3 regions of the Pseudomonas sp. SCT genome follow, and region 2 is predicted to be linked to each of the others. Evidence: predicted binding sites of a transcription regulator. Region 2 holds the regulator's gene; each other region holds the start of a gene.
The links. The regulator sigma-54, encoded in region 2, starts transcription at its own class of promoters, with help from an activator protein. The targets are predictions, from matches to a motif close to ANTGGCATNNANNTTGCTNT.
Positions count from the first base shown of each region.

Region 1 (9,510 bases), on a different contig from region 2:
CCTGCTCGCCGACGGCCATATGCTCGTCGAAGGTGCACCGGGCCTGGCCAAGACCCGTGCCATCAAGGAGCTCGCCGAAGGTCTGGAGGCCGAGTTCCACCGCATCCAGTTCACACCCGACCTGCTGCCGGCCGACATCACCGGTACCGAGATCTATCGGCCGGAGACCGGCAGCTTCGTCTTCCAGCAGGGGCCGATCTTCCACAACCTGGTGCTTGCCGACGAAATCAACCGCGCGCCGGCCAAGGTGCAGTCGGCACTGCTCGAAGCAATGGCCGAGCGGCAGGTCAGCGTTGGTCGCAGTACCTACGATCTGCCGCCGCTGTTTCTGGTGATGGCCACGCAGAACCCGATCGAACAGGAAGGCACCTACCCACTGCCCGAAGCCCAGCTGGACCGGTTCCTGCTGCACGTGAAGATCGGCTTCCCGGATGCCTCGGTGGAGCGGCGCATCCTGCAACAGGCCAGAGGCGAAGCCATCAACGGCGAAGCGGCACCGGAGCACCGGGTCAGCCAGCAGGCCATCTTCGCCGCGCGCAAGGACATCCTCGGGCTGTACATGGCCGATGCGGTGGAGGAATACCTGGTACAGCTGGTCATGGCGACACGCACCCCCGCCAAGTTCGACGCCGAGCTGGCCGAATGGATCGCCTATGGCGCAAGCCCGCGCGGCTCCATCTCGCTGGACCGCTGCGCCCGCGCCCACGCCTGGCTGGCTGGACGTGATTTCGTCAGTCCCGAAGACATCCAGGCGATGCTCTTCGACGTGCTGCGTCATCGCCTGATCCTTTCCTTCGAGGCGGAAGCGGCCGGCATCGACCAGGACCGTGTGATCCAGCGCATTCTCGACGTGGTCGCGGTGGCCTGATGCAAGCGCAGGCTTCCGGCAGCGGACAGCCGAGCGAGCAGCACACCGGCATCCAGGTGAGCCTGGCCGAGCTGATCGACATGCGCCATCGCGTCCGTGAAGTACCGATCTTCTCCACGCCCCATCGTCGCAGCCCACTGGTCGGGCTGCATCATTCCAAACTGCGCGGGCGTGGCGTGGATTTCGACCAGGTACGTGTCTACCAGGCCGGAGATGACGTGCGCACCATCGACTGGCGGGTCACCGCGCGCACCCAGGAGCCGCATACCAAACTTTTCCACGAAGAACGCGAGCGTCCGATCTATATCGTCGTCGAGCAGAGTCCGCGCCTGTTCTTCGGCAGCGGACACCTGTTCAAGTCGGTGCTGGCTGCCCAGGCCGCGGCCCTCATCGGCTGGGCAGCGCTGAGCCACAACGACCGGGTCGGCGGTCTGGTATTCGGTAGCGAGCAGCAGGAAATCAAGCCACGTCGCAGCAAGCAGAGCCTGCTGCAGCTGCTTGATCGCGTCACGCAGGCCAACAACCGGCTGCATCCCGAGAGCCCGCTCGATCCGGAGGCGTTCAGCATGGCATTGCGCAGGACGCGAGAAGTGCTGCGCCCCGGCAGCCTGTCGGTGATTCTCTGCGACGAGCGCACCCTGACCGATGCCGCCGAACAGCAGCTCAGCCTGCTGGCGCGTCATGTCGATCTGCTGTTGCTGCCATTGTTCGATCCGCTGGATCGCGCACTGCCCGCCGCCGGCCTGCTGCGCTTCAGCGAAGGCAATGCGCGGCTGGAACTGGATACCCACGACGCGGCACTGCGTCAGCGCTACCGCGAGCTGGGCGAAGCGCGCAGTGCACGTTGGCAGCGTCTGGCCAATCGGCTGCGGGTGCCGCTGATGCCGCTCGATACCCAGGATGATCTGATCGAACAGCTGCGCGAGCACCTGAGCGTCCGGCATCCGAGCGCACGACCATGAACCCGCTCGACCAACTGGCACCACTGATCAATCCGGAGCCCGTTCACTGGTGGCCGCCTGCACCGGGCTGGTGGCTGCTCGGGCTGGTGCTGCTCGGTGCGGTAGCTGCGCTCTGGCGGCTTCGCCATCGACTGACCCCGCGTAAACCACGCGTTCAGCCCGAAGCGCCGTTGGACCCGCAGCGCCAGGAGGCGTTGATCGAGCTGTCCCGCCTGAACAAACCCTACGGCGGCCAGCCGGCCAGCCAGTGGCTGCAGCAGCTCAACGGACTGCTCAAGCGACTGTGCCGCATCCGCTATCCAAACGATCATCCGCACACGCTCAGCGGGCGCGCCTGGCTGGCCTTTCTCGACAGCCGCTGTCCGGCCGCCGGGCTGACACGCTGGATGATCCTGGTCGAAGGTGCCTATCGAGCCGAGTGCCGTCTCGACGACAAGGCCATCGACGGCCTCGAACAATCCGTCGACATCTGGATTCGCAAGCATGTTTGAACTGGCCTGGCCCTGGATCTTCGTGCTGCTGCCCCTGCCCTGGCTGCTGCGTGCACTGCTACCGCCAGCCGACAGCGGCGAAGCGGCGTTGAAGGTCAGCTTCCTCGATGAGCTGCAACAGCTTGCCGGGCGCCGTGCCCGGGTTGCGCTGCCGGCCTGGCGCCAGCAACTGCCCTACCTCACCATCTGGTTGCTGCTGCTGTTCGCCGCAGCGCGCCCGCAGTGGCTCGGTGAACCGCTACCACTGCCCACCAGTGGCCGCGACCTGCTGCTCGCCGTGGATGTATCCGGCTCGATGGATTACCCCGACATGCAATGGCAGGGCGAGGAGCTGACGCGCCTGGAGCTGGTCAAGGTGCTGCTCGGCGATTTCATCGAGCAGCGCCACGGCGATCGCGTCGGTCTGATCCTGTTCGGTAGCAAGGCCTACCTGCAGGCGCCCCTGACCTTCGACCGCCGCACCGTGCGTGTCTGGCTGGACGAGGCGCGAGTTGGCATTGCCGGCAGCAACACCGCCATCGGCGATGCCATCGGCCTGGCGGTGAAACGCCTGCGAGATCGACCGGCGAGCAGCCGCGTGCTGGTGCTGATCACCGATGGCGCCAGCAATGGTGGTGAAATCGAACCGTTGCTGGCTGCTTCTTTGGCGGCCGAGGAAGGCGTACGAATCCATACCATCGGCATCGGCGCCGTTCCGGAAGAAGGGGGTGTGCTCAGCCGCTTCGGCTTCAATCCCGGCCTGGACCTGGACGAGCCCACCCTGCGCGCCATCGCCGAACAGACCGGCGGGGAGTACTTTCGCGCCGCCTCCAGCGCTGAGCTTAAGGCCATCGGCGCTACCCTGGATCGGCTCGAGCCCGCCGCGCAGCAACCAATCCAGGCGCGCGTGGCCGAAGCGCTGTATTTCTGGCCACTGGCAGCGGCACTGCTGATCAGCCTGCTGATGGTCGCCGCCAGCCTGTGGAGCGCCCAGCTGCAGCGCCTGGCCTGGCGGCGGGAGCAGCGCCGATGAGCGAACTCTTGCCCCATCTGCTGCGGCCCTACTGGCTGATCATCCTGCCACTGCTGATCTGGCTGCTGTGGCGGTTGTGGCATCGCCAGTTGCAGATCGGCCGCTGGCAGCGCCTGCTCCCCGAAGCCTTTCATGCGGTCCTGCTGACCCGCGGCCGGCTGCGCCACAGTCGCCTGCCCTGGCTGGTGCTCGGCCTTGCCTGGCTGCTGGCCGTCATCGCATTGCTCGGCCCAAGCTGGCAGCGCTTCGAGCAACCCAGCGTGAAGCGCAGTGACCCATTGGTAGTCCTGTTGGAACTGACCCCATCGATGCTCGCCGGCGACGTGCCGCCCACGCGCCTCGAGCAGGCCAAGCGCAAACTGCTCGACCTGCTGGAACGGCGGCAGGATGTGCAGACCGCCGTGGTGGTATACGCCGGCAGCGCCCATACCGTGGTGCCGCTGTCCGATGATCTGGCGACTACCCGCAACCTGCTGGATGCCCTGCATCCGGCGCTGATGCCCGAACCAGGCCAGCGTGCCGATCTCGCCGTGGCCAAGGGGCTAGCTCTGCTGGAACAGGCGGGGCTGGGTCGGGGGCGATTGCTGCTGATTGGCAGCAGCCTGGACGAACACGAGCGTGGCGCCATCAAAGCGCTGATGCAGGGACGCGATGAGCGCCTGCTGGCCCTCGGTGTCGGCACAGAACAGGGCGCGCCGATTGCCGGCGAGAACGGCAGCTTTCTCAAGGACGATCACGGCGCCATTCTGATCCCACGCCTGGACAACGCCAGGCTGCAGCGCCTGGCCACAGAGCTGGGCGGCCACTACCAACAGGCGCGCCTGGGCGACGACGATCTCGCGGCGCTCGGTCTGCTCGATCAAACGGGAACACTGCAGCACGACGACGAACTCACCCGTCTGGAAGCCTGGCTGGACCAGGGCCACTGGCTCCTTGTTCCGCTGCTCCTGCTTGCCGCTTTGGCCGGCCGGCGCGGCTGGCTGTTCTGCCTGCCGCTATTGCTGCTGCAGCCGCAAGCGGCCAGCGCATTCGAGATGGATGACCTCTGGCTACGGCGCGATCAGCAGGGGCAACGTCTGCTCGAGGCCCAACAGCCCGACGAGGCGGCAGAGCGCTTCGTCGATCGCCGCTGGCAGGCGACCGCACGCTACCAGGCCGGCGACTACGCCGGCGCCGCAGAGCTGTTCGCCGAGGGCAATACAGCCGCCGACCACTACAATCGCGGCAATGCCCTGGCGCGCGGCGAAGCCTTGGAAGCCGCTATCGAAGCCTACGAACAGGCGCTGGAGCTGCAGCCTGACCTGCAACAGGCACAGCGCAACAAGGCACTGGTGGAGGAACTGCTGCGCCGTCGACAGGAGCAGCCGGAACCCGAACCCGAGCCGGAACAGCAGCAGGAACAGACGGAGCCGGACGGACCGCAGCCCCAGCCGCAACCGCCGGAGTCCGGGTCGGCCAGTGCGCCCAGCCCTGAGCACGCCGAGGGCGAGCCGGAGCGTGCGGCCAGCGGCGCCGTACAGCCTTCCACGAGCGAAACGACAACAGAGGCGTCGGAACAGGATGCCGCCACGGCGCTGGCGCAGCATGAGGCGCTCCCCGATCAGGAGCGGCAACAGGCAATGGAACAATGGCTGCGACAGATCCCGGATAACCCCGGCGAGCTGCTGCGGCGGAAATTCCTTTACGAACAACGCAAGCACCAGGAAACCAGTCGATGATGCGCCTGATGGCCTTTCTTCTGCTCAGCATTCTTGCCGGCCAGGCTGCTGCGGCCGGTCTTTTCGCCCGAGTGGACCGCACCCAGTTGAGCATCGACGAAACCCTCGAACTAAGCCTGGAAAGCCAAGGCGGCGCGGTGTTCGGCAAGCCCGACCTGCAGCCGCTGGATGACCTGTTCGAGGTTTTCGACACCCGCCAGGTCAATCAGCTCTCCAGCAGCAATGGCGAGGCGCGCGCAATCACCCGCTGGTTGATCACCCTGCGTCCGAAGCAGACCGGCTACGTGATCATTCCACCGCTGCAGCTGGGCGACTGGCGCAGCGAGCCGATCACCCTGCTGGTCCAGGAATCGTTGAAAAGCAGCGACAGCGATCAACTGGCACCCATCTTCATCGACGCCAGCGTCGACCAGGAAAGCGTCTATGTGCAGGCCCAGGTGATCCTCACGCTGCGCATCTACCATTCGGTTTCGCTTTACGACGACAGCACCCTGTCGCCGCTGCAAATGCCCGAAGCCCTGGTCGAGCGACTCGGCGAGCCGCGTACCTACGAGAAAACCATCAACGGCATCCGACATGGCGTCATCGAGGTGCGCTATGCGCTGTTTCCGCAGAAATCCGGCGAGCTGACCATCCCCGCCCAGCTGTTCAGCGCGACTACCGTGACCGGCAGCAGCAACCCACTGTTCGGCTCGCGCTCGGGACGCTCGACTCAGGTGCGCTCACCCAGCATCCCACTGACAGTCAAAGCCAAGCCGGCAGATTATCCCGCCGATGCGCCCTGGCTGCCGGCACGCAGTCTGACGCTGGTGGAGGCCTGGAGCCCAGAACCGGATCAGGCGCAGGCCGGCGAATCACTTACCCGCAGCCTGCTGCTCAAGGCCGAAGGCCTCACCAGCACGCAGCTGCCCGCCATCGGCTCGGCGCAGAGCGCGGAGTTGCGCCGCTATCCGGATCAACCGAGCCTGGCGAACGAAGTCGGCGCTACCGGGCTGATCGGCAGCCGCGAACAACGCGAGGCGCTGATCCCCACGCGCAGTGGCACGCTGCAGCTGCCTGCACTGGAAGTGGTCTGGTGGAATACCGTTGAAGATCGCCTCGAACGCACCACGCTGGACAAGCGCACCCTGAACGTCGCGGACAATCCGAATCTTGTGCAGCCACCTGCCGAACAGCCCGTCGCAATCCCGGCGCCTGTCGAACAGCAGCTGCTCTGGCCGTGGCAATTGAGCACAGCGTTCTTTGCACTCAGCACGCTCGTCGGCTTCGGGCTGTGGACGCGTGCGCGCCGACAGCCGGCAGTGCTACGTGCGCTCCAGCCTGGACCCACCCCGCGCAGCCTGCTCGACGACCTGCGTCGCGCCTGCCAGGCCAACGACTCCCATGCCACTCGCCAGGCGCTGGACGCCTGGGCGCGACAACAACCGGAGACTTTGGCGGACATGGCTGCGCGCTTCGTACCGCTGTCCGATGCGCTGGATGGGCTCAATGGTGCGCTGTACAGCGAAGCCGGCCAGCGCTGGCAGGGCGACGCCCTGTGGCAGGCAATCCAGGCCCTGCCTCCGGCGATCACTCCCAGCATCGAGCAGGACCAGAGCGCCCTGCCGCCACTCTACCCGCGCTAACCAGCAGCCTGAGCTAACCGCCCCTCACCGACGCGGTGCGCATGCACCGCGCCGTGCACCATTACCACGCTGGCATATCGCTTGCTTCAGGCTTGGCACAGACCATACCTGAGCCGTCGCGGCAAACGTCGACATTTACCGCGCGCTTCGCAATCGAAAAGGCCAACACAGCATGACGGACCCCTTCTCGCCGCACCGCCACGACGCACTGGCCTGGGTTGCCGGCAGCGACGCACCGGAAAAGAGCTCGGTCAATCTGGGCTTTCTGCCGCTCACCGATGCTGCATCGCTGATCGTCGCGGCCACTCAGGGCTTCGCCCAGCCGTTCGGCCTGACGCTGAACCTGCAGCGCCAGAGTTCCTGGTCGGCCCTGCGCGACAAGCTGGTCGGTGGCGAACTGGACGCTGCGCACGGGTTGTACGGACTGATCTACGCCGTACACCTGGGAATCGGCGGCAGCCCCGCGGTGGACATGGCGGTGCTCATGGGGCTGGCGCAGAACGGACAAAGCATCAGCCTGTCTGCCTCGCTGAAGGCAGCCGGCGTGACCAATCCCGAGGCGTTGCGCAACAGCGTGCGCCAAAGCGGTGCGCGCCTGACGCTCGCGCATACCTTTCCCACCGGCACCCATGCGCTCTGGCTGTACTACTGGCTAGCCGCCAATGGCATCCACCCCCTGCAAGATGTGCGAACGCTTGTGCTGCCACCCTCGCAAATGGTGGCGAACCTGCGGGCGGGACGCATCGATGGTTTCTGCGCCGGCGAGCCATGGGGCGCCCAGGCGATCGCCGAAGGTGTCGGTTTCACCCTGGCGACCAGCCAATCGATCTGGCCCGACCACCCGGAGAAGGTGCTCGGTTGCACCCGGACTTTCGTCGAGCAGTACCCCAACACGGCCCGCGCGCTAGTGATGGCAATACTGGAGGCGAGCCGTTTCATCGACCAGAGCTTGGAAAACCGCCGCAGCACGGCACAGCTGATCGCCGGGCGCGAGTACGTCGACGCTCCGCTCGCGGCCATCGAGTCGCGCTTTCTCGGCGCGTATGACGACGGGCTGGGCAACGCCTGGACCGACATGCATCCACTGCGTTTCTTCGCCGACGGTGCGGCAAACATGCCTTATCTGTCAGACGGCCTGTGGTTCATGACCCAGCTGCGGCGCTGGGGCCTGCTGCGTCAGGACCCGAACTACCTGGAGATTGCACAGCAGGTTCAGCAGGCCGACCTGTATCGCCAGGCTGCCGAAGCGCTCGGTATGCCGGTGCCGCAGTCGCCGCTACGCAGCGCCACGCTCATGGACGGCACGACCTGGGACGGCAGCGACCCGGCGGCCTACGCACGCAGCTTCGCCCTGCACGCCATGGCCGATCAGACCGTGGCGGCCGCGCTTTGAGGAGGGAGACCGGTATGTTGCGCATCCTGCTGATCGACGATACCCCGCGAAAGATCGGCCGTCTGAAGAGCGCGCTGATCGAGGCTGGCTTCGAAGTCATCGCTGAGTCCGGCCTGAGCATAGACCTGCCCGAACGAGTCGAGGCGATCCGCCCGGACGTGGTGCTGATCGACACCGACTCACCCGGCCGCGACGTGCTCGAACAGGTGGTACTGGTAAGTCGCGACCAGCCACGGCCGATCGTCATGTTCACCGACGATAGCGATCCGGGCGCCATGCGCCAGGCAATCCGCGCCGGTGTCAGCGCCTATATCGTCGAAGGCATCCAGGCCCAGCGGCTGAAACCAATCCTCGATGTGGCCATGGCCCGCTTCGAGACCGACCAGGCGATGCGGGCACAACTCCAGGCCCGCGAGCAGCAATTGGCGGAACGCAAACGCATCGAACTGGCCAAGGGCATGCTGATGAAGATGCGCGATTGCAAGGAGGAAGAGGCCTATACGCTGATGCGCCGCCAGGCGATGAGCCGGCAACAGAAACTGATCCAGGTCGCCGAACAGATCATCGCCATGAACGAACTCCTTGGGCAGTAATCCTGCCCGTCCGCGGTGCGGTCGCGAGGTCCAGCGCACCGTCGGCGCGCACATCCGTAGCCGTCAGGATTTGGATTGTAGGACGGCCGCAGCCCCAGCAACCGTAACGATGTGGAGTCCAGCGGAAAAGTGCTGGCATTGGCCGGCTGGCAAGCGACTTGCTAGATGCCATTAGCCGACCCAACGAAGGTGTCGGGCTAAGACGAAGGCGTCCCTTGACCGCATGCAGCCGCATGCCGGTTTGGACGCCTTTTTTGTTGCACGCGCCGCCGTGCCGTACCCGTAGACAAGGGACTTGCAGAATGACCATTACCGCAACCTTGGCGATCGCCTGTGCCCTGCTGTTGCTGGGCCACTACCTGAACGGCATCGCCAGCGCCCAACATTCCCGGCGCGTTGCAAGCCTGCGCCTGCTGGCCGTTCAAGAGGATCTGGAGATCCTGCGTCTGCTGCAGCAGCATCGGGGGCTGGGTGCGCTCTCCGATGTGGCCGCGGTCACTCTGCGCTCTGCCCTCGCGGCCAACCTGACGCAGCGATTGCAACAACGCGCCGCTTTGCCCGACGCCTACTCGATAAGCGAGGCCTGGCTGGCCCTGCGTGAGACGCCAACGGACTTCGAAAGCCACGGTGTACTGATCGAAACCCTTATAGATAGCCTTGCGCAGCGAGCATCGCTGGACCACGAGGGCGCACGGATCGCTCAAACATGCCGCGAGCTGGAAGAGGTGGCGCGCCTGCGCGGTCTATGCGTGATCGCATCGCTGCAGGGCGGCTGCACGCCGGCCTTGCAAGGGCGCCTGGAAGGGCTCTGTCGCCGTATCGGCAGCGGTGTGGACATGGAGCTCAAG
Region 1 is NZ_BDJA01000009.1:117,476-126,985, reverse strand. It holds gene BHD08_RS19895 (MoxR family ATPase) at 1-868, shown strand, start outside; gene BHD08_RS19890 (DUF58 domain-containing protein) at 868-1,830, shown strand; gene BHD08_RS19885 (DUF4381 domain-containing protein) at 1,827-2,321, shown strand; gene BHD08_RS19880 (VWA domain-containing protein) at 2,314-3,333, shown strand; gene BHD08_RS19875 (VWA domain-containing protein) at 3,330-5,051, shown strand; gene BHD08_RS19870 (BatD family protein) at 5,048-6,676, shown strand; gene BHD08_RS19865 (CmpA/NrtA family ABC transporter substrate-binding protein) at 6,849-8,069, shown strand; gene BHD08_RS19860 (ANTAR domain-containing response regulator) at 8,084-8,662, shown strand; gene BHD08_RS19855 (hypothetical protein) at 8,965-9,510, shown strand, end outside.
Region 1: BHD08_RS19865 (CmpA/NrtA family ABC transporter substrate-binding protein) is a predicted target of sigma-54. The motif match lies at 6,745-6,764, and genes of this name have one in related genera.

Region 2 (9,510 bases):
GGCGAACAGCAGCGCGGTCACTACCGGCCCGAGCTCCCGCAGCAAGGTCAGCGCAACCATCTGCCCGACCGCCTGCTCGGACCCGTAGCTGCTGAGGATGTTGTAGCCCTGCAGCGCCAGCACCATGCCAATGAAAATGCCGGACACCACGACGATCGCCAGCGACAGCACACCGACCGAATAAAGTTGCTTGACCAGCAGCGAGAAGCCATTGCGCAGGCCGCTGCGGCCAAACAGGGCATGCACCAGGAAAATGGTCGAGCGCCCGAGGGCCGCCAGCACATCCAGACCGGCGCGCCCCAGCAACGCGACTCGATCCAACAAGGAACGCTTACGCATCGGTGCCTCCCAGCAGATCGTCGGCGTAAGCCGGCGCGGGAAAATGGAACGGCACCGGCCCATCGGCCGAACCCTTCATGAATTGTCGAATACGCGGATTATCCGACTCCATCAATTCGGCCGGCGTGCCTTGCCCGAGCACTTGGGAATCGCCCACCACATAGATGTAATCGGCGATGGAAGCGGTTTCGGCCAGGTCGTGTGACACCACGATACTGGTGATACCCAACGCATCGTTGAGCAACCGGATCAGGCGCACCAGCACGCCCATCGCGATCGGGTCCTGCCCTGCGAAAGGCTCGTCGTACATAAGAATCTGCGGGTCAAGCGCAATCGCCCGTGCGAGCGCGACTCGCCGTTTCATACCACCGGAGAGTTCGTCGGGCATCAGCTCGATGGCGCCGCGCAGGCCAACTGCTTCCAACTTCATCAGCACGATGTCGCGGATCATCTCGTCCGGCAGCTTGGTGTGCACGCGCAGGGGGAAGGCGACGTTTTCGAACACGTCCAGATCGGTAAAAAGTGCGCCGCTCTGAAAGAGCACGCCCATCTGCTTGCGCATGTCGAACAGCTCGCTACGCGAAAGGCTCGGCAGGTTGTTACCGGCTACCCACACCTCACCTCGCGACGGCATCAGCTGAGCGGCGATCAGCCGCAGCAGAGTCGTCTTGCCGCACCCGGACGGCCCCATGATGGCCGTGACCTTCCCTCGCGGGATCGCGATGTCGACATTATTGAAGATACTGCGCTCGCCTCGCATGAAGGTCACTCCCTTCAGCTCGACCGCGTAGTCGTTGCTGGCGCTCATCTGGTCTCCTTGCATGCAGTCTGCGAAACAGACGGTTCCCGTTGGCGCCGGGATACTTTCTGCCTGACCGTTTTCGGGCGCGCACTATAGCACCGCCCCTATGGCCGCCCAACCAATGAGCGTTTCAGCAGATGACTAGCGACACGCCCGTTCAGCCTGGGTTCAGCTGGCAGTGATCAAATCCATCAGCCGCTCCCAGCCTGACCCACCGACATTTTCCATCAGCGGCAGCCCGTTTCTCGCTATAATCCGCGCCTTTTAATCGGACGACCTCGCCAGCCATGAGCCAGAGCAGCCAGTTGATCGAAACCGCGCAACGCACCATCCGCCTGGAAATCGAGGCAGTTGAACAGCTGAACGCCAGAATCGACGCAAGCTTCGTCAGCGCATGCGAACTGATCCTGGCGTGCAAAGGCCGTGTGGTCGTGGTTGGTATGGGCAAATCCGGGCACATCGGCCGCAAGATCGCCGCGACCCTGGCCAGCACCGGCACCGCCGCCTTTTTCGTGCACCCGGCCGAAGCCAGCCATGGCGACATGGGCATGATCACGCAGGATGATGTGGTGCTGGCCCTGTCCAATTCCGGCACTACCAGCGAGATCGTCACCCTGCTGCCGCTGATCAAGCGCCTCGGCATCACGCTGATCAGCATGACCGGCAATCCCAACTCGGTACTGGCCAAGGCCGCTGCGGTAAATCTGGATGCCAGCGTCAGCATCGAAGCCTGCCCCCTCAATCTGGCACCGACCTCATCCACTACCGCGAGCCTGGTACTGGGCGATGCACTGGCCATCGCGCTGCTGGAAGCCCGCGGTTTCACCGCCGAAGATTTTGCCTTTTCCCACCCAGGCGGCGCGCTGGGCCGCCGGCTGCTGCTCAAGGTCGAGCATGTGATGCACACAGGCGAGCGCCTGCCCAGAGTGCCGCGCGGGACCTCGCTACGCGACGCCCTGCTGGAGATGACGCAAAAAGGTCTGGGCATGACCGTTATCGTCGAAACGGACGGACGGCTGGCTGGAATCTTCACCGACGGCGATCTACGCCGCGCGCTGGACAAGGGCGTGGATGTACGCCAGACCAGCATCGACGAGGTCATGACCGTTCACGGCAAGACTGCCAACGCGGAAATGCTTGCTGCCGAGGCGCTGAAGATCATGGAAGACCACAAGATCAGTTCACTGGTGGTGATCGACGATAGCGAGCTGCCGGTCGGCGCGCTGAACATGCACGACCTGCTGCGCGCGGGGGTGATGTAATGCACGAGCACCTGCTGCAACGCGCCCGCGACATCCGCCTGGCGATCTTCGATGTGGATGGCGTTCTGACCGACGGTCGCCTGTATTTTCTTACCGACGGTAGCGAGTTCAAAACCTTCAACACGCTGGATGGCCATGGCATCAAGATGCTGATCAATTCCGGCGTACGCACCGCAATCATCAGCGGCCGTAATACGCCGGTAGTGGAACGTCGCGCGCAGAATCTGGGCATCCAACATCTTTACCAGGGCCGCGAAGACAAGCTGGTCGTGCTCGACGAGCTGCTCGCCGAACTTGGCCTGAGCTACTCTGAGGTGGCTTATCTCGGCGACGATTTGCCGGACCTGCCCGTGATACGCCGTGTCGGCCTCGGCATGGCAGTCGCCAGCGCCGACTCGTTCGTCCGTGAGCATTCGCACGGTGTAACGCAAGCACGCGGCGGTGAAGGTGCGGCGCGCGAGTTCTGCGAGCTGATCATGCGCGCCCAGGGCACCCTGGCCGCCGCGCAAAACGCTTATCTGTAGAGGTCTGGATGCTTCGCAAACTGCGCTTCGCCGCCCTGCTGACCTTGATCGCTGCGCTGTTGGTAGCGATCGGCTACTGGAATATCCGTCCGGAAAGCTTCATGCAACAGCCTCCGGCCGCCACTGCCGAGACGCCTGATGTCGATTTCTACGTGATCAACTCGCGCACGGTGCAGTACCAGCCCGACGGCAAGCGCAACTACGAACTGACGGCAGACAAGCTCGAGCACATCAAGGCCAGCGATGTCAGCCTGCTGACCAAGCCCGACCTGATGTCCTATCGCGATACCGAACAGCCCTGGCACGTGCGCAGCGAGCGCGGCGAAGTATCGGCCGAGGGCGACGAGGTCCTGCTGATCGACAAGGTTCGGGTCGAGCGCACTGATGCCAAAGGCCGCCCGACGATCCTTACCACCAGCCGCCTGACGGTGTGGCCGGACAAGGATTATGCCGAGACCAACCAAGCCGTTAGAATCGAGGCCGCCAACGGCGTGACCACCGCAACCGGCATGAAAGCGTACATGGATGACGGCAGGATGCTCCTGCTGTCCAACGTAAGAGGCCAGCATGAGCTGCGTTAAGACTCTCCCCCTCCTGCTCGGTTTGAGCGCCTTCTGGCTCGGCGCCAGCGCCTGGGCGCTTCCCGAGGATCGTGAACAGCCAATCCGCGTACAGGCCGACTCCGCCGAACTCGACGACCGACAGGGCGTAGCGGTATATCGCGGCGACGTGGTCATCACCCAGGGCACGATGAAGATCACCGGTGACACGGTGACCATCACCCAGGATGGCAATGGCGATGTCGAGGTCTTCACTTCCATCGGCAAGCCGGCCTATTACGAGCAGAAACCGGCGGTGGACAAGGAGATCGTCACGGCCTACGGCCTGACCATCCAGTACTTCGCCACCAATGAGCGCATCGTCCTCATCGACCAGGCCAAGGTCGTTCAGGAAGGCAACACCTTCGAAGGCGAAAAGATTGTCTATGACACCCGTCGCCAGATCGTCAATGCCGGTCGCGCCACCAATGCCGATGTGACCACGCCGCGCCCGCGCGTCGACATGGTGATCCAGCCGCGCAAACGCGACCAAGCCACGGAGCAGCCGGAGTAATGGCCGTTCTCAAAGCCCAGCATCTGGCCAAGAGCTACAAGAGTCGTCAGGTCGTGCGCGACGTCAGCCTGTCCATCGAGAGCGGGCAGATCGTTGGCCTGCTCGGCCCGAATGGCGCTGGCAAGACCACCTGCTTCTACATGATCGTCGGCCTGGTGAATGCCGATCAGGGCCGCGTGCTGATCGATCAGAACGACGTCACCCACCTGCCGATGCACGGCCGCGCGCGCGCCGGCATTGGCTACCTGCCGCAGGAAGCGTCGATCTTTCGCAAACTCTCGGTGGCCGACAACATCATGGCCATTCTCGAGACACGCAAAGACCTGGACCGCAGCGGCCGCCAGCAGGCGCTGGAAGGCCTGCTGCAGGAGTTCCACATCAACCATATCCGTGACAGCCTCGGCATGAGCCTGTCCGGCGGCGAGCGCCGCCGGGTGGAGATCGCCCGCGCCCTGGCTACCGCGCCGAAGTTCATCCTGCTTGATGAGCCCTTCGCTGGCGTGGACCCGATCTCGGTGGGCGATATCAAACAGATCATCCATCACCTCAAGGCCAAGGGCATCGGCGTGCTGATCACCGATCACAATGTCCGTGAAACGCTGGATATCTGCGAAACCGCCTACATCGTCAATGACGGGCAACTGATCGCCGAAGGCGATGCACAGACCATCCTCAGCAACCAGCTGGTCAAGGAAGTCTACCTGGGCCACGAATTCCGGCTGTAACGCGGATTTTTTGCTCGGCTCGGCAAATCGGCTCTAGGCAAAGGCTTCGTCGGCAGGCATATAATTTGCTTTCGCCGGCGCCCCAGGCGCGGCATGTCGGAATGGGCGCGGTTGCGCCGGCATACAAGGTTCGAAGTCCTCTGCCATGAAACCATCGCTAGTCCTGAAGATGGGCCAGCAGCTGACGATGACACCGCAGCTGCAACAGGCCATACGGCTCCTCCAGCTATCCACCCTCGATCTACAACAGGAGATCCAGGAGGCGCTGGATTCCAATCCCATGCTCGAGCGCGAAGAAGACGGCGACGACTTCGACAGCTCCGACCCCATGGCCGAAGCTGCCGATCGGCCGGGTGACACCGGCACCGAGAAAAGCAGCAGCCAGGAAAGCACTTACGAGGAGCCCTCGCACAGCGGCGAAAGTGCGGACGATGGCGACTGGGGCGAGCGAATCCCCAGCGAGCTTCCGGTCGACACGGCCTGGGAAGACATCTACCAGACCAGCGCCAGCAGCCTGCCCAGCAACGATGACGACGAGTGGGACTTCACCAGCCGCACATCCAACGGCATCAGCCTGCAGAGCCATTTGCTGTGGCAGCTCAACCTGGCACCGATGAGCGACACCGACCGCCTGATCGCGACCACACTGATCGACTGCATCAACGATCAGGGCTATCTCGAGGAGACACTGCAGGAAATCGTCGACTCCTTCGACCCGGAGCTGGAAATCGAACTCGATGAGGTCGAGGTCGTCCTGCGTCGCATTCAGCAGTTCGAACCGGCCGGCATCGGCGCGCGTGATTTGCGCGAATGCCTGCTACTGCAACTGCGTCAGCTATCCGAAAGAACGCCCTGGCTGAGCGAGGCCCAGCGTCTGGTCAGCGACTACCTGGATATCCTGGGCAGCCGCGACTACAGCCTGCTGATGCGCCGGATGAAGCTCAAGGAAGACGAACTGCGCCAGGTCATCGAGCTGATCCAGAGCTTGAACCCCCGCCCCGGCTCGCAGATCGAGGCGAGCGAACCGGAATACGTGGTGCCTGACGTAATCGTACGCAAGCACAATGACCGCTGGCTGGTCGAGCTGAATCAGGAAGCCATGCCGCGTCTGCGGGTCAACGCGCAATACGCAGGCTTCGTCAAACGCGCCGACTCCAGCGCCGACAACACCTTCATGCGCAATCAGCTGCAGGAGGCGCGCTGGTTCATCAAGAGCCTGCTCAGCCGCAACGAAACCCTGATGAAGGTCGCCACCCAGATCGTCGAGCATCAGCGCGCCTTTCTCGAGCACGGTGACGAGGCAATGAAGCCGCTGGTGCTGCATGATATTGCCGAAGCGGTAGGCATGCATGAGTCGACCATTTCCCGTGTGACGACGCAGAAATACATGCACACGCCGCGCGGCATCTACGAACTCAAATACTTCTTCTCCAGCCACGTCAGCACTGCCGAAGGCGGCGAATGTTCGTCCACTGCGATCCGCGCGATCATCAAAAAGCTGGTCGCCGCGGAAAACCAGAAAAAGCCGTTGAGTGACAGCAAGATCGCTGGTTTACTGGAGGCGCAGGGCATCCAGGTGGCCCGCCGTACAGTTGCGAAATACCGTGAGTCACTCGGTATCGCACCGTCCAGCGAGCGCAAGCGTTTGCTGTGATCGGCCCCTGGTCGAACTGTATCGGCGGCAGGCCTACCACCCTGCTCTTCGCTCAAGGCAAAGGAGATAGCAGTATGCAAGTCAACATCAGCGGTGTTCATCTGGAAGTAACCGACGCCCTGCGTGACTACATCGAGGAGAAATTCGACCGGCTTGCTCGCCACTTCGACCGCATCATCAGTGTTCAGGTGATCCTGCAGGTCGAGAAGCTCAAGCAGAAAGCCGAAGCGACCCTGCACGTCGCCGGCCGCGAAGTCGTGGCCATTGCCGATCACGAAGACATGTACGCTGCCGTCGACCTGCTGGTCGACAAGCTCGATCGCCAACTGATCAAGCACAAGGAGAAGCAGCTAGACCACACTCAGGGCGCTGTCACCCGCTGACTTCAATATGATCCGACTCGAAAACATCCTCACCCCCGGACGTTCCCTGGTGAACGTCCCGGGCGGTAGCAAGAAACGCGTCCTGGAGCAGATCGCCAAGGTGATCGCCCAGGACCTTATCGATCTCGATTCCCAGACCATTTTCGAAAGCCTGATCGCCCGGGAAAAACTCGGCTCGACCGGGTTTGGTAACGGCATCGCCATTCCGCATTGCCGCATGGTCGGCTGCAGCGCGCCGCTCAGCGCCGTTCTGCGCCTGGAAACCCCCGTGGATTTCGATGCCATCGACGGCGCACCGGTGGACTTGCTGTTCGTTCTACTGGTACCTCAAGCGGCGACCGACGAGCACCTGGAGCTGCTGCGCCAGATCGCCAGCATGCTCGACCGCGAGGACGTACGCCAAAGGCTGCGCGAGGCGTCAACCAACCAAAGCCTCTATCAGGTCGTAGTCGACGTGCAGAACGGGGCCTGACGAAATGGGCAATCGATGCGGCTGATCATCGTAAGTGGGCGCTCGGGCTCGGGTAAAAGCACCGCGCTGAACGTGCTCGAAGACAACGGCTTCTACTGCATCGACAACCTGCCTGCCGGGCTGCTGCCGGAGCTTGCCGAGCGTGCCCTGTTGCATACCGAGCTACTGCACCCGCAGGTCGCCGTATCGATCGATGCGCGCAACCTGCCCAGCCAGCTCAAGCGCTTCCCGGAGCTGCTCGAAGAAGTCCGCGCCCGGCATATCCTCTGCGACGTACTCTATCTGGACGCCGATGACGAGACCCTGCTCAAGCGCTTCTCGGAAACCCGTCGCCGTCACCCACTGACCAACGAAAACCGCTCGCTGGCCGAGGCGATCCACGATGAGGAGCTGCTGCTGGCTGCGATCATCGATCACGCCGATCTGAAGATCGATACCACGCATCTAAACCTCTACCAGCTGCGTGACGTGCTCAAGCTGCGCCTGCTCAACAAGCCAGAGCCGGGCACGGCTTTTCTCATCGAGTCATTTGGATTCAAGCGGGGCATGCCCGTCGACGCCGACCTGGTATTCGACGTGCGCTGCCTGCCCAATCCGTACTGGAAGGCAGAACTGCGCGACTTCTCAGGCCTCGACCAACCGGTGATCGACTATCTCGCCGCTCAGGCCGATGTGGAGGAAATGTTCCAGGACATCCACGCCTATCTGAGCAAATGGTTGCCGCGGTTTGCCGCCAGCAACCGAGCCTACGTCACCATCGCCATTGGCTGCACCGGCGGGCATCACCGCTCGGTCTACCTCGCCGAACGGCTGGGTCAGGCCCTCAGAGAGCCGCTGAAGAACCTGCAGGTCCGTCATCGGGACCTCGCCTAGGAATACCTGTATCCATGCCCGCCCGCGAAGTAACCATCATCAACAAACTCGGCCTGCATGCTCGTGCTGCAGCCAAGTTCGTCGCCGTAGCCAACCGCTTCCCCTGCAAGATTCGCGTGGGTCGGTGCCCCGACACCCTGGTGGACGGAAAAAGCATCATGGCCGTCATGATGCTTGCGGCGAGCAAGGGTACATCCGTGCACCTGCTCACCGAGGGCGAGCAGGAAGATGACGCGTTGAATGCGCTGGTTGCGCTGATCGACGACTACTTCGAAGAAGGCGAGTAAAGCGCCGGGCCAAACAGCGCGGACCGTTTCCAGCCGCGCCACTGCGTTTGCCTCACTTACCGGCGACCATCATCCGTTCGATCAGCACCGAGCCGGTTCGCACATTGCTGCGTGTTTCCACGTCACAGCCCACCGCAACGATCTGACGGAACATGTCACGCAGGTTGCCGGCGATGGTTACCTCCTGCACCGGGAACTGGATCTCGCCGTTTTCGACCCAGTAGCCACCGGCACCACGCGAGTAGTCGCCGGTAACTAGATTCAGGCCCTGCCCCATCAGTTCGGTTACCAGCAGGCCGCGACCCATCCGACGGATGAGCGCCGCCTGATCCTCGTCGCCGTGACTGACGAACAGGTTATGCACGCCCCCCGCGTTGGCTGTGCTCGGCATGCCCAGCTTGCGCCCGGAGTAGGTCGATAGCACATAGGACAGCAGACGGCCGTTCTCCACGAACGGCTTGGCGTACGTCGCCAGGCCATCACCATCGTAGCCGGCACTGCCAAGCGCACGTGGGATGTGCGGGCGCTCATCCAGGCTTAGCCATTCGGGAAACAACGTCTGTCCAAGGGCATCCTCGAGATAAGACGCCTTGCGATACAGGTTGCCGCCGGATATCGCCGCGATGAAGTGGCCGAACAGCCCGGTCGCCAACTCAGGAGCAAACAGCACCGGCACCTCGCAAGTTGGCACCGGCCGCGCCCCGAGACGCCTTACCGCTCGCTCGGCGGCGCGGCTGCCGATCGTTTGCGGGTCCAGCAGCGCCTCACCGATGCGATTGACGTCGTAGAAGTAGTCGCGCTGCATCTGGCCTTCGCTTTCAGCGATCATCACGCAACTCAGGCTATGCCGGCTGCTGCAATAACCACCGATGAAACCGTTGCTGTTGCCATAGGCTCGGCAGCCCTGATGGGTATTGAGACTGGTGCCGTCCGCATTGCGAATACGCTGATCGACCGCAAACGCTGCGCCTTCACAGCTCAAGGCCTGTTCGATGGCCTGTTCTGGCGTGATGTTCCAGGGATGATAGAGATCCAGGTCGGGCAGCTCGCGTGCCATCAGCGCCGCATCAGCCAGC
Region 2 is NZ_BDJA01000006.1:251,545-261,054, forward strand. It holds gene mlaE (lipid asymmetry maintenance ABC transporter permease subunit MlaE) at 1-339, opposite strand, end outside; gene BHD08_RS16625 (ATP-binding cassette domain-containing protein) at 332-1,147, opposite strand; gene BHD08_RS16630 (KpsF/GutQ family sugar-phosphate isomerase) at 1,429-2,403, shown strand; gene BHD08_RS16635 (HAD family hydrolase) at 2,403-2,927, shown strand; gene lptC (LPS export ABC transporter periplasmic protein LptC) at 2,936-3,508, shown strand; gene lptA (lipopolysaccharide transport periplasmic protein LptA) at 3,495-4,040, shown strand; gene lptB (LPS export ABC transporter ATP-binding protein) at 4,040-4,765, shown strand; gene BHD08_RS16655 (RNA polymerase factor sigma-54) at 4,911-6,419, shown strand; gene hpf (ribosome hibernation-promoting factor, HPF/YfiA family) at 6,494-6,802, shown strand; gene ptsN (PTS IIA-like nitrogen regulatory protein PtsN) at 6,810-7,274, shown strand; gene rapZ (RNase adapter RapZ) at 7,290-8,147, shown strand; gene BHD08_RS16675 (HPr family phosphocarrier protein) at 8,162-8,434, shown strand; gene pmbA (metalloprotease PmbA) at 8,487-9,510, opposite strand, start outside.

Region 3 (9,510 bases), on a different contig from region 2:
GCTGTTTCATGAAGCGTCATCCTTCGCGTCACGTTTAGGTTGCTTCTCCTTTGCAGCAGGTATGCCAAGACTGATAGTAAATAAAATCCTTTGAAATCAATTATTTATATCAATTATAGGATGTGTTTGGCGTGCGCTTTGCACGGCAGGCCTTATGGCGTCGTGCAATATGCAAGAATGGCCAGGCTGAGTTCGTGTAGAAGTCAGCAATAACGGCCTTAGGCATGACAAATGGTGTTTGGCTCGCTAACATTCGGCGCGCGATTACGTCCCAGTAGCTCAATCGGATAGAGCATCCCCCTCCTAAGGGGAAGGTTGGAGGTTCGACCCCTCTCTGGGACGCCATTTTCTCGTTCGTGGCGCCGGTTCAGACGAGTTTTCCTCAGTCAGGGCGGTAAGGCTGGGGCTGCGCTTGCGGCGGTGGGATCGCTGATGCGTTAGCCGAAAGGGCTTTCGGCCGTCTCGCGACGGGCGTCGCGCTGCAGTTGATAGACCAGGCGCTCGATGTGGCGTTGTGTGAGGCCGCTAAGGCGGTGAAAGCGCAGTCCGCATAGGGAAGCATCAAGCTTCTCATCAATCACAAGATGTCGCAGCTCAACTGCTGTCTGGATGGTCCCTATCGATAATCTTGCTGACAGCTCGTACACCTGTCCGGTTTGCAGGCTGGCTTGTTGATTGCCTTTGATGCTGAGCTTGCAGCCAGTAGCTGAGATATCGAGCAGCCTGCCTTCCAATGCTTTGCGTAAGGCGGCACCACCAAGCTGGGCGGCGACGGCTGGCTCTTTCAGTTGCGCGCGATAGGCGTTGCGGCGCTGATGGTAGGTCAGTTCCGCTGGGGTCTGTATCCAGTAACAGCGAGCGCCATCTATTTCGCCGACGTGGACTTTCTCGTCATTTCCCCAGGAAACCCGTGCCCCCTCATAGAAGCCTTCGATATGAAAGGCTTCGCCCTGTAATAGGAAGCGCTCGCCATCATTCGGAATCAATTCGTCGAGCGCAATCCAGCCGGTCTCGCGATTCATTTCCACAAGGAAGGTCTGATAACGCTGACTACGCTCGTTAAAGCGCAGGGTGAGGGGGGTGTTGTTATCGATGAGTGGCCGCAGATTGGCGTATATCTCCAGGGGCGCCGTAAGAAGTTTCGGCGGCTGCGGACCTTCTTCGTCCAGAAATAGGCTAGACACGGTCCGCGGATCCCTGGCGCATCTTCATAACCATCACGTTGTGTCCTGGTGCGTTGATTCAGGCTTGGCTCAGGGGCCGCTGCTGCTTGCTTTTGGAGGCCCCGCCGCGATTGTCATACAGGCTGGGTGTGTCGTCCTTGCCTTGGAGAATGCTTAACATGCTTCCAAGTGCTCCCTGATTCGCGCGGATCAATCGGCCATTGCGCTCGTTGGCGCCACGACAGTTCTCAAGCTCGGCTTCGAGCAGCTGGGCTTTTTCCAGAATGCTGGCGCCTTCTTGGTATTTGCTCACGGCATTTTCCAGTCCTGCACGATCGGCGCTCAGCTGCTGATCTATCAGCCACTGGCTGCGTTGGGCTCCGTGCTGGCCAAGCAGGGCAAGCAACGGCTGCTTCTTGGTGAGCAGCGCCTCCAGCTCCGTCAGATTGCGATCGCTCAGTGCTTTGAATTCCTGGTCGATCAGCTCAAGGAGTTCGCGGGCCATGCCGATATCATCGGTCAGCTGCTCCAGCAGGGTGGTTTCGTTCATTTCAGACTCTGGGCGTGCTCGCGAGTGGGATCAGGCTCAGCGCTGCGTTTCGAAAGCCAATAACTTGGCTGCAACACGCTTGCTGTCGACCTGATAGGATCCGTCAGCAATGGCCTGCTTAAGCTTGGATACCCGCTCCTGATCGACCGCAGGTTGCTCGTTGAGCTTGTCGGTCGCCTGTTGCAGGCGCTGGGCTTCGGGGCTCAGCTGTACGGTGTCACCAGTGCTGGCACTCGCGCTGCCGGTTTTCGGTGCGTCGCCTGCGGGCTCTGCTGGGGTGCCGGTGGGACGCTCGTTACCTTGCACACTGCTGCGCCCGTTAGGGGCGTTCAATGGGCTGTTCGGTCGATTGAAGTCGATGACCATGATGCAAACCTCGAAGGAATCAGGACGCTTGCCATGTGTTCGGCAACAATAGAGCAAACTTTAGCTTTTTTTTCCGGATCGCACACCGGAAAAGTGCGCCAGGCCCATTGCCGCTACATTGCAACTTCAACCTGACCGGGGCCAGTAACGCGGGCTTTGATTATTCGACCAGAGCGCTGGTTTTTAACAGGGATCTGCTTGCCCGGGACGCCATCCGTCATCGCCTCGCCTGGCATCCGGACGCTGATGGATCCGCTCCTGGCTGTAATGACGACCTGATCGCCTTTCCGTACGACCTTGGCCAGCTCCATTTGGTTGGGTGTGATCACCTGATCTGGCTGTACGGGGCGGGTGAGCTTGTTGCCCAGTACTTCGTCGAGTCGCGTCAGATAGCCCTGGTTGAGGTTCGACACGTCCCGCTCGGCGAGGCTCACATCAGCGTCGGCCAATACCGTATCACGCAGTAATGATCGATTGGCTACGACCACCTCGCGGTAGAGTCGGACCTGCGCCGGGACGAACACTGACCAGGGGGCATGGCCTTCGCAACTTACCCGTACCGTGACTCGTCCTATGGGGGGCGCAGAATTAGCGAAGCTCGCCGCAAGCGGCTGGTCGCATTGATTCAGACGCAGTCTGGGGTCCAGGCGGCTGACTGCGATTTCGTGGCGCGCATCGATGCTGCTGCGACTTAAATAGTCCACTACTGCGCGCTCAAGAAACTGCTCAGTCACGTCGATAAGCTGGTCAGGGTGTGACATGGTTGATGCGTGCGTGAATTGACTCATCGCGCACAGCGCTGTGAGTAGCAAGTAGCCGCACAGCATCTGGCGACTGCGCCGGAAAATGGTCATATGGACGTTCATATCCCAACCAAAGCAAGGGGCGTGCCGCGTCTAATATTCGTCTGGCCCCAATTATCTGCAAGCAGAGAGGAAGACTGGCATGGCCGGTGTACTGGATTCGGTTAACCAGCGTACCCAATTGGTGGGGCAGAACCGTCTGGAGTTGTTGCTGTTTCGTCTCGAGGGCGAGCAGCTTTATGGGATCAACGTATTCAAGGTACGCGAAGTTTTGCAGTGCCCGCGTCTGACCATCATGCCCAAATGTGGACGAGTGGTGCGCGGGGTGGCGAGCATTCGCGGCACTACGCTGCCGATCCTCGATCTCTCGCTGGCAACAGGCAAGTCGGCGCTAATGGACCTGCAGAACTCCTTTGCAGTCATTACGGAATACAACAACCGAACACTTGGTTTTCTGGTGAGTTCGGTCGAGCGAATCGTCAACCTCAACTGGGAAGCGATACTGCCGCCGCCAAAAGGCGCGGGGCGCGATCATTACCTGACGGCGGTCACCCACATCGACAACAAGCTGGTCGAGATCATCGACGTGGAGAAGGTGCTGGCAGAAGTGGCTCCCACCTCGGAGGAGGTTTCTTCGGGGGTGATCGATGCCGACACTCGAGCCAAGGCGCTCTCCTGTCGCGTGCTGATTGTCGATGACTCATCAGTGGCGCGTAAGCAGATCACTCGCTGTCTGGAAAATATAGGCATCGAGGTCGTCAAGTTGAACGACGGGCGCGAAGCGCTGAACTATCTGAAGCGGATGGCGGACGAAGGCAAGAAGCCGGCAGAAGAATTCCTGATGATGATTTCTGATATTGAAATGCCGGAAATGGATGGCTATACCCTGACTACCGAGGTGCGACACGATCCGCGCATGCAGGGTATGCATATACTCCTGCATACTTCCCTTTCCGGTGTGTTCAATCAGAACATGGTGAAGCGGGCGGGCGCGGATGATTTCCTCGCCAAGTTCCAGCCTGACGATCTCGCTGCCCGCGTGGCCGAGCGGATCAGGCAGGCGGATGCAAACTGAGGCTAGCTCCTCTCATGATGGTGAGGCTTTATTGGTGTCAGTCGATCTGGATTTCGAGCAGTTCCGGGTATTTCTTGAGAAAACGTGCGGCATCCTGCTGGGCAGCAACAAGCAGTATTTGGTGTCCAGCCGGCTGAACAAGCTGATGGAGCAGCAGGGCATCAAGACGCTCGGCGACTTGGTGCGCAAAATCCAGGCACAGCCGCGTGGTGGGTTACGGGAACTGGTCGTTGATGCGATGACGACCAACGAAACGCTCTGGTTTCGCGATACGTACCCGTTCGAGGTGCTCAAGAGTCGAGTTCTGCCTGAAATGCTCAAAACCGGCTCCGGCCAGCGCCTGCGAATCTGGTCGGCGGCCTGCTCATCGGGACAGGAGCCCTATTCGCTATCGATGGCAATCGATGAGTACGAGCGCAGCAACCCAAGCCAGGCGAAGACCGGGGTGCAAATCGTTGCCACTGAGCTTTCCGGAACCATGCTCGCTGCCTGCAAAGCCGCTGAGTACGACAGCCTGGCTATTGCGCGCGGCCTGTCCAGCGACCGTCTGCAACGCTATTTTGACGTTAAGGCACCGGGGCGTTGGGCGGTAAAGCCGGCAATCCGTTCGCGGGTCGAGTTCAGGGTCCAGAATCTTCTGGACAGCTATGCCGCGCTGGGCAAATTCGACATTGTGTTCTGTCGGAATGTGCTGATCTATTTCTCCGCGGACGTGAAGAAGGACATTCTCAAGCGCATTCACGCCACGCTGCGCCCAGGCGGATATCTCTTTCTGGGCGCCTCGGAAGCCCTTAATGGACTTCCCGAGCTTTACCAGATGGTCCAATGCAGTCCAGGTATCATCTACAAGGCGAAATGAGCGCTGCTCCAGGCGGCAGAAAACCGTCATGCAATGTGGCGGTTGTGGCAGGCAAGCGGTAAAGCCTTGCCGCTTTTGACGCATTGCTGGTCCTTGTCGTGAGCCTAACCCTTGTAAATCAATATGTTGCATGTAGTGGCATGGGCTTTGCTGCAGTTTGCGCAAGCAGACTTGTATCCGGCAGAGGTCCAGATCATGAGCATCAGTTTCGACAAGGCATTGGGTATCCACGAAAAGGCGCTTGGCTTTCGCTCGCAGCGCGCCGAGGTGCTGGCCAACAACATCGCCAATGCCGATACGCCTAACTACAAGGCGCGGGATCTGGAGTTCAGCAGTGTGCTGGCCGAGCAGTCGGCGCGCAGCCAGGGTGGGTTCGGCGTCACGCGGACCAGCGATAGACATATCGCAGCCGAAGGGCTGGAAATCGCTGATGCGTCCCTGCGCTTTCGTACGCCTGCACACCCGTCGCTCGACCAGAACACTGTCGATCTGCAGATCGAACAATCCAATTATGCGAAGAACGCCGTGGACTTCCAGGCGAGCTTCACCCTGCTCAATAGCAAGTTCAGGGGGCTGATGAGCGCCCTGCGCGGCGAATGAAGGAGTAGCCCATGTCCCTTAGCAGCGTATTCAACATTGCCGGCAGCGGCATGAGTGCCCAAAGCACCCGCCTGAACACCATTTCCAGCAACATCGCCAACGCCGAGACCGTTTCGTCAAGCGTCGATCAGACTTACCGGGCGCGCCATCCGGTATTCGCCACCGTTTTTCAGCAGGCCAGCGGCCAGCCCGATCAATCGCTGTTCGCCGGACAAGATCAGGCGGGGGTTGGCGTTCAGGTATTGGGCGTGGTGGAGGATCAGAGTGAGCTTCAGGCGCGTTACGAGCCCAACCATCCGGCAGCGGATGAAGCCGGTTACGTCTACTACCCGAACGTCAACGTGGTGGAAGAAATGGCCGACATGATTTCGGCCAGTCGTGCTTTTCAGACCAATGCCGAGCTGATGAATACGGCCAAGACCATGTTGCAGAAAGTGCTGACGCTGGGTCAGTGATTCATACGAGAACGCATTCATGAGCACTACAAACGGCGTCGGTGGCACCAGCTCGATACTCGACCAGTATCAGTTCGGTGAGAATCGTGAGGTAAAGGGCAACGACCTTGGCAAGAATGAATTTCTTGAGCTTCTGGTCGCTCAGCTGAACAACCAGAACCCGCTAGAGCCGCAGGAGAATGGCGAGTTCATCGGCCAGCTGGCGCAGTTCAGTACGGTTGAGGGCGTTGAAAAGCTGAACTCGAGCATGCAGACCATCCTGTCCGGGTATCAGTCGTCCCAGGCGTTGCAGGCTTCCTCGCTGGTTGGCCGCAAGGTGATCGTGCCGACTGACAAGGCGGTGGTGGATACCAGCGAAACCTTCAAGGCCAGCCTTGTGCTGCCAACCTCGAGCAGCAACGTGTTCGTCAATATCTACGACAGCACCGGTGCTGCAGTCGGGCGTGTGAACATGGGGCAGCAGGAGGCCGGCAACATCTCGTTCATGTGGGACGGCAAGGATTCCAGCGGCAATGTCTTGCCGCCGGGTACCTATCGCTTCGAGGCCCAGGCTACCTATCAGGGTGAAACCAAGGGCTTGTACACCTTGCTGCCGGCGAACGTCGACAGCGTCACGCTTGGGCAGAACGGCGGGGAGCTGATGCTCAACCTTGCCGGTATCGGCAGCATCGGCCTCTCCCAGGTCCAGATCATCGGACAATAACCGCCGCACTCTCGGCAAAGGAGCGATTCAATGTCCTTCAATATCGGTCTTAGCGGCCTGCGTGCCGCGAGCAAGGATCTCAACGTCACCGGCAACAACATTGCCAACGCCGGCACCGTAGGCTTCAAACAGTCGCGTGCGGAGTTTTCCGACGTCTATGCGGCGTCCGTGCTCGGCACTGGCAAGAACCCTCAGGGTAGCGGTGTGTTGATGTCCAATATTTCCCAGCAGTTCAATCAGGGGAATATCAACTACACACAGAACGCGCTGGATCTGGCCATCAATGGTAATGGCTTCTTCCAGGTCAGCAATAACGGCGCGGTAAGTTATACCCGCGCTGGTTATTTCGGCACTGATCGCAGCGGTTTCCTGGTCGACAACTTTGGCTATAAGCTGCAAGGCTTCCCTGTGGACGGAAACGGCAATCTGCAGAATGGTGTAATTGGTGATCTGCAAATTCAGACTACTAATCAGGCGCCGAAGGCGACCAGTCAGATCAATACGGCATTCAATCTGAACTCGACGCAGAAGTCTCCAGTTACCTGGCAGTCTGCCTATGACGCTTCATTACAGCCTGCGTATGACGCGGCCTATAACACCTCGCTTACTACTGCAGGGCAGGCTGCATATGACGCTGAGTTCGCGGTGAGCGGTGACCCAGCGCTGGCTGAAGATGCACGCGCTGCCGCGCTCGTCAATGCAACAAATATCACCAATGCGCAGGCTGCGGGAAATGCAGCCAAGGCGTTGCCAGCCAATCAGGCAGCAGCTCTGACTGCCGCCAACGGAACCTTTAACCCTGCCGACCCCACGACCTACAACAGTTCGACGTCGCTGAACATCTATGACTCGCAAGGTAATGCCCACGTCATGACGCAATATTTCGTCAAGACGAGTGCCAATACCTGGGACATGAAAGTGCTCATTGATGGTCGCAATCCGGCTAGTCCTGCACAGGAGCCGCCTCAGCCTTACGTCATGGGGCTGACATTCGATGCTTCCGGTGCGCTGACAGCTATCGATAATGGTGGCTCTGGACTTTTCAGCGTTTCGCCTGATCGGAAAGTTACGCTGAATTCCGCTACGGGCAATCCGCCCAGCGGAGGCTGGATTCCAGCGATTTCCAACGGCGCCACCCCAGCGACCTGGTCTGCCAATGGCGCGCTGGCAAACCCAGGCGGCATCGTGCTCGATTTCTCGAAGTCAACGCAGTACGCCAGTGCCTTCGCCGTGAACAGCGTTGCCCAGGATGGCTACACCACCGGTGAGCTGGCGGGCCTGGAAATCGACGATACCGGCGTGATCTTTGCGCGTTACACCAACGGCCAATCCAAGGTCCAGGGACAGATCATTCTGGCCAATTTTGCCAACGTTCAAGGCCTCACTCCGGTGGGCAAGACCCAGTGGGTGCAGTCGTTCGAATCTGGCGAGCCGGTTGTTGGCACGCCGGGCTCTGGGACGCTCGGTGCGTTGCAGGCGGGGGCTCTGGAAGACTCCAACGTCGAACTGTCTGACCAGCTGGTCAACTTGATCGTCGCTCAGCGTAACTATCAGGCTAACGCCAAGACCATCGAAACCGAAAGTGCGATTACCCAGACCATCATTAATCTGCGGTAATAGTGCGGCAGGTGTGATTGCCGCTGGCGGCAGTATTCCGCCACTCCTCTAAAAGAAGGCCCATCCGGGCCTTCTTTGTGTTTATAAAAGTGTTATAAATCAATCTGTTGCCTGTCAGTTCGGCTATGGCACGGGCCTTGCATTTTTCATCGTCAACAGATCAGCAAGTGTCAAACTCGCGTCTCGGAGATGTCGATGGACAAGATGCTTTACGTGGCCATGACCGGTGCCAGCCAGAATGCGCGGGCACAACAGGCCCATGCCAACAATCTGGCGAACATATCAACCACGGGCTTTCGCCGGGATTTCGAACAGGCCCGCTCGATGCAGGTTTTTGGTGATAGCCATCCTGCGCGGGTTTATGCCATGTCCGAGCGTCCCGCCACCGATTTCACCTCCGGCACATTGCAGGAAACCGGTCGCGATCTGGACATCGCTATTGAAGGGGAAGGTTGGATTGCCGTGCAGGCACCAGACGGCAGTGAGGCCTATGTTCGCACCGGCAGCCTGAATATTGACGTGCTGGGCATGTTACGCACCGCCGACGGCATGCCTGTGATGGGTAACGGTGGCCCGATCGCGATTCCGCCGGAGGAGAAGATCGACGTCGGTCATGACGGCACCATCAGTATCCGGGCTCTGGGCGAAAACCCGAACATCGTGGTCACGGTGGATCGGATCAAGTTGGTCAATCCCGATCCGAAGCAGCTGGAAAAGGGTACGGATGGCTTGATTCGCCTGAAAGATGGCCAGCCCGTCGAGCCGGACGCAAACGTACGAGTCGTTTCGGGGTTTCTCGAGGCGAGCAACGTCAACGCGGTATCCGAAATGACTTCCATCCTGGCGCTGTCCCGCCAGTTCGAACTGCACGTAAAGATGATGCGCACCGCCGAAGATGATGCGGCTGCCATGGCGCGCGTACTGCAACTCAGCTAATAGCGTGGCGCCGGCGGCGCACGAGGAGAAAGCTCATGCTTCCAGCACTTTGGGTCAGCAAGACGGGTCTGTCCGCCCAGGACATGAACCTGACGACCATTTCCAACAACCTGGCCAACGTATCAACTACCGGCTTCAAGCGTGACCGTGCCGAATTCCAGGATCTGCTGTATCAGATTCGTCGCCAGCCCGGCGGCCAATCCAGCCAGGACAGCGAACTGCCGTCCGGCTTGCAGCTGGGTACCGGTGTGCGCGTGACCGGAACCCAGAAGATCTTTACCGCCGGTAGCCTGCAGACCACCGAGCAGCCGCTGGACATGGCGATCAATGGCCGCGGTTTCTTCCAGGTGCTACTGCCGGACGGTACGGTTTCCTACACCCGC
Region 3 is NZ_BDJA01000005.1:76,077-85,586, forward strand. It holds gene BHD08_RS13850 (hypothetical protein) at 1-10, opposite strand, end outside; tRNA gene BHD08_RS13855 (tRNA-Arg) at 269-345, shown strand; gene BHD08_RS13860 (flagellar brake protein) at 438-1,184, opposite strand; gene BHD08_RS13865 (flagella synthesis protein FlgN) at 1,243-1,713, opposite strand; gene flgM (flagellar biosynthesis anti-sigma factor FlgM) at 1,750-2,079, opposite strand; gene flgA (flagellar basal body P-ring formation chaperone FlgA) at 2,193-2,933, opposite strand; gene BHD08_RS13880 (chemotaxis protein CheV) at 3,025-3,957, shown strand; gene cheR (protein-glutamate O-methyltransferase CheR) at 3,947-4,816, shown strand; gene flgB (flagellar basal body rod protein FlgB) at 5,012-5,416, shown strand; gene flgC (flagellar basal body rod protein FlgC) at 5,428-5,871, shown strand; gene flgD (flagellar hook assembly protein FlgD) at 5,891-6,574, shown strand; gene BHD08_RS13905 (flagellar hook protein FlgE) at 6,605-8,191, shown strand; gene flgF (flagellar basal-body rod protein FlgF) at 8,387-9,127, shown strand; gene flgG (flagellar basal-body rod protein FlgG) at 9,163-9,510, shown strand, end outside.
Region 3: flgB (flagellar basal body rod protein FlgB) is a predicted target of sigma-54. The motif match lies at 4,951-4,970, and genes of this name have one in related genera.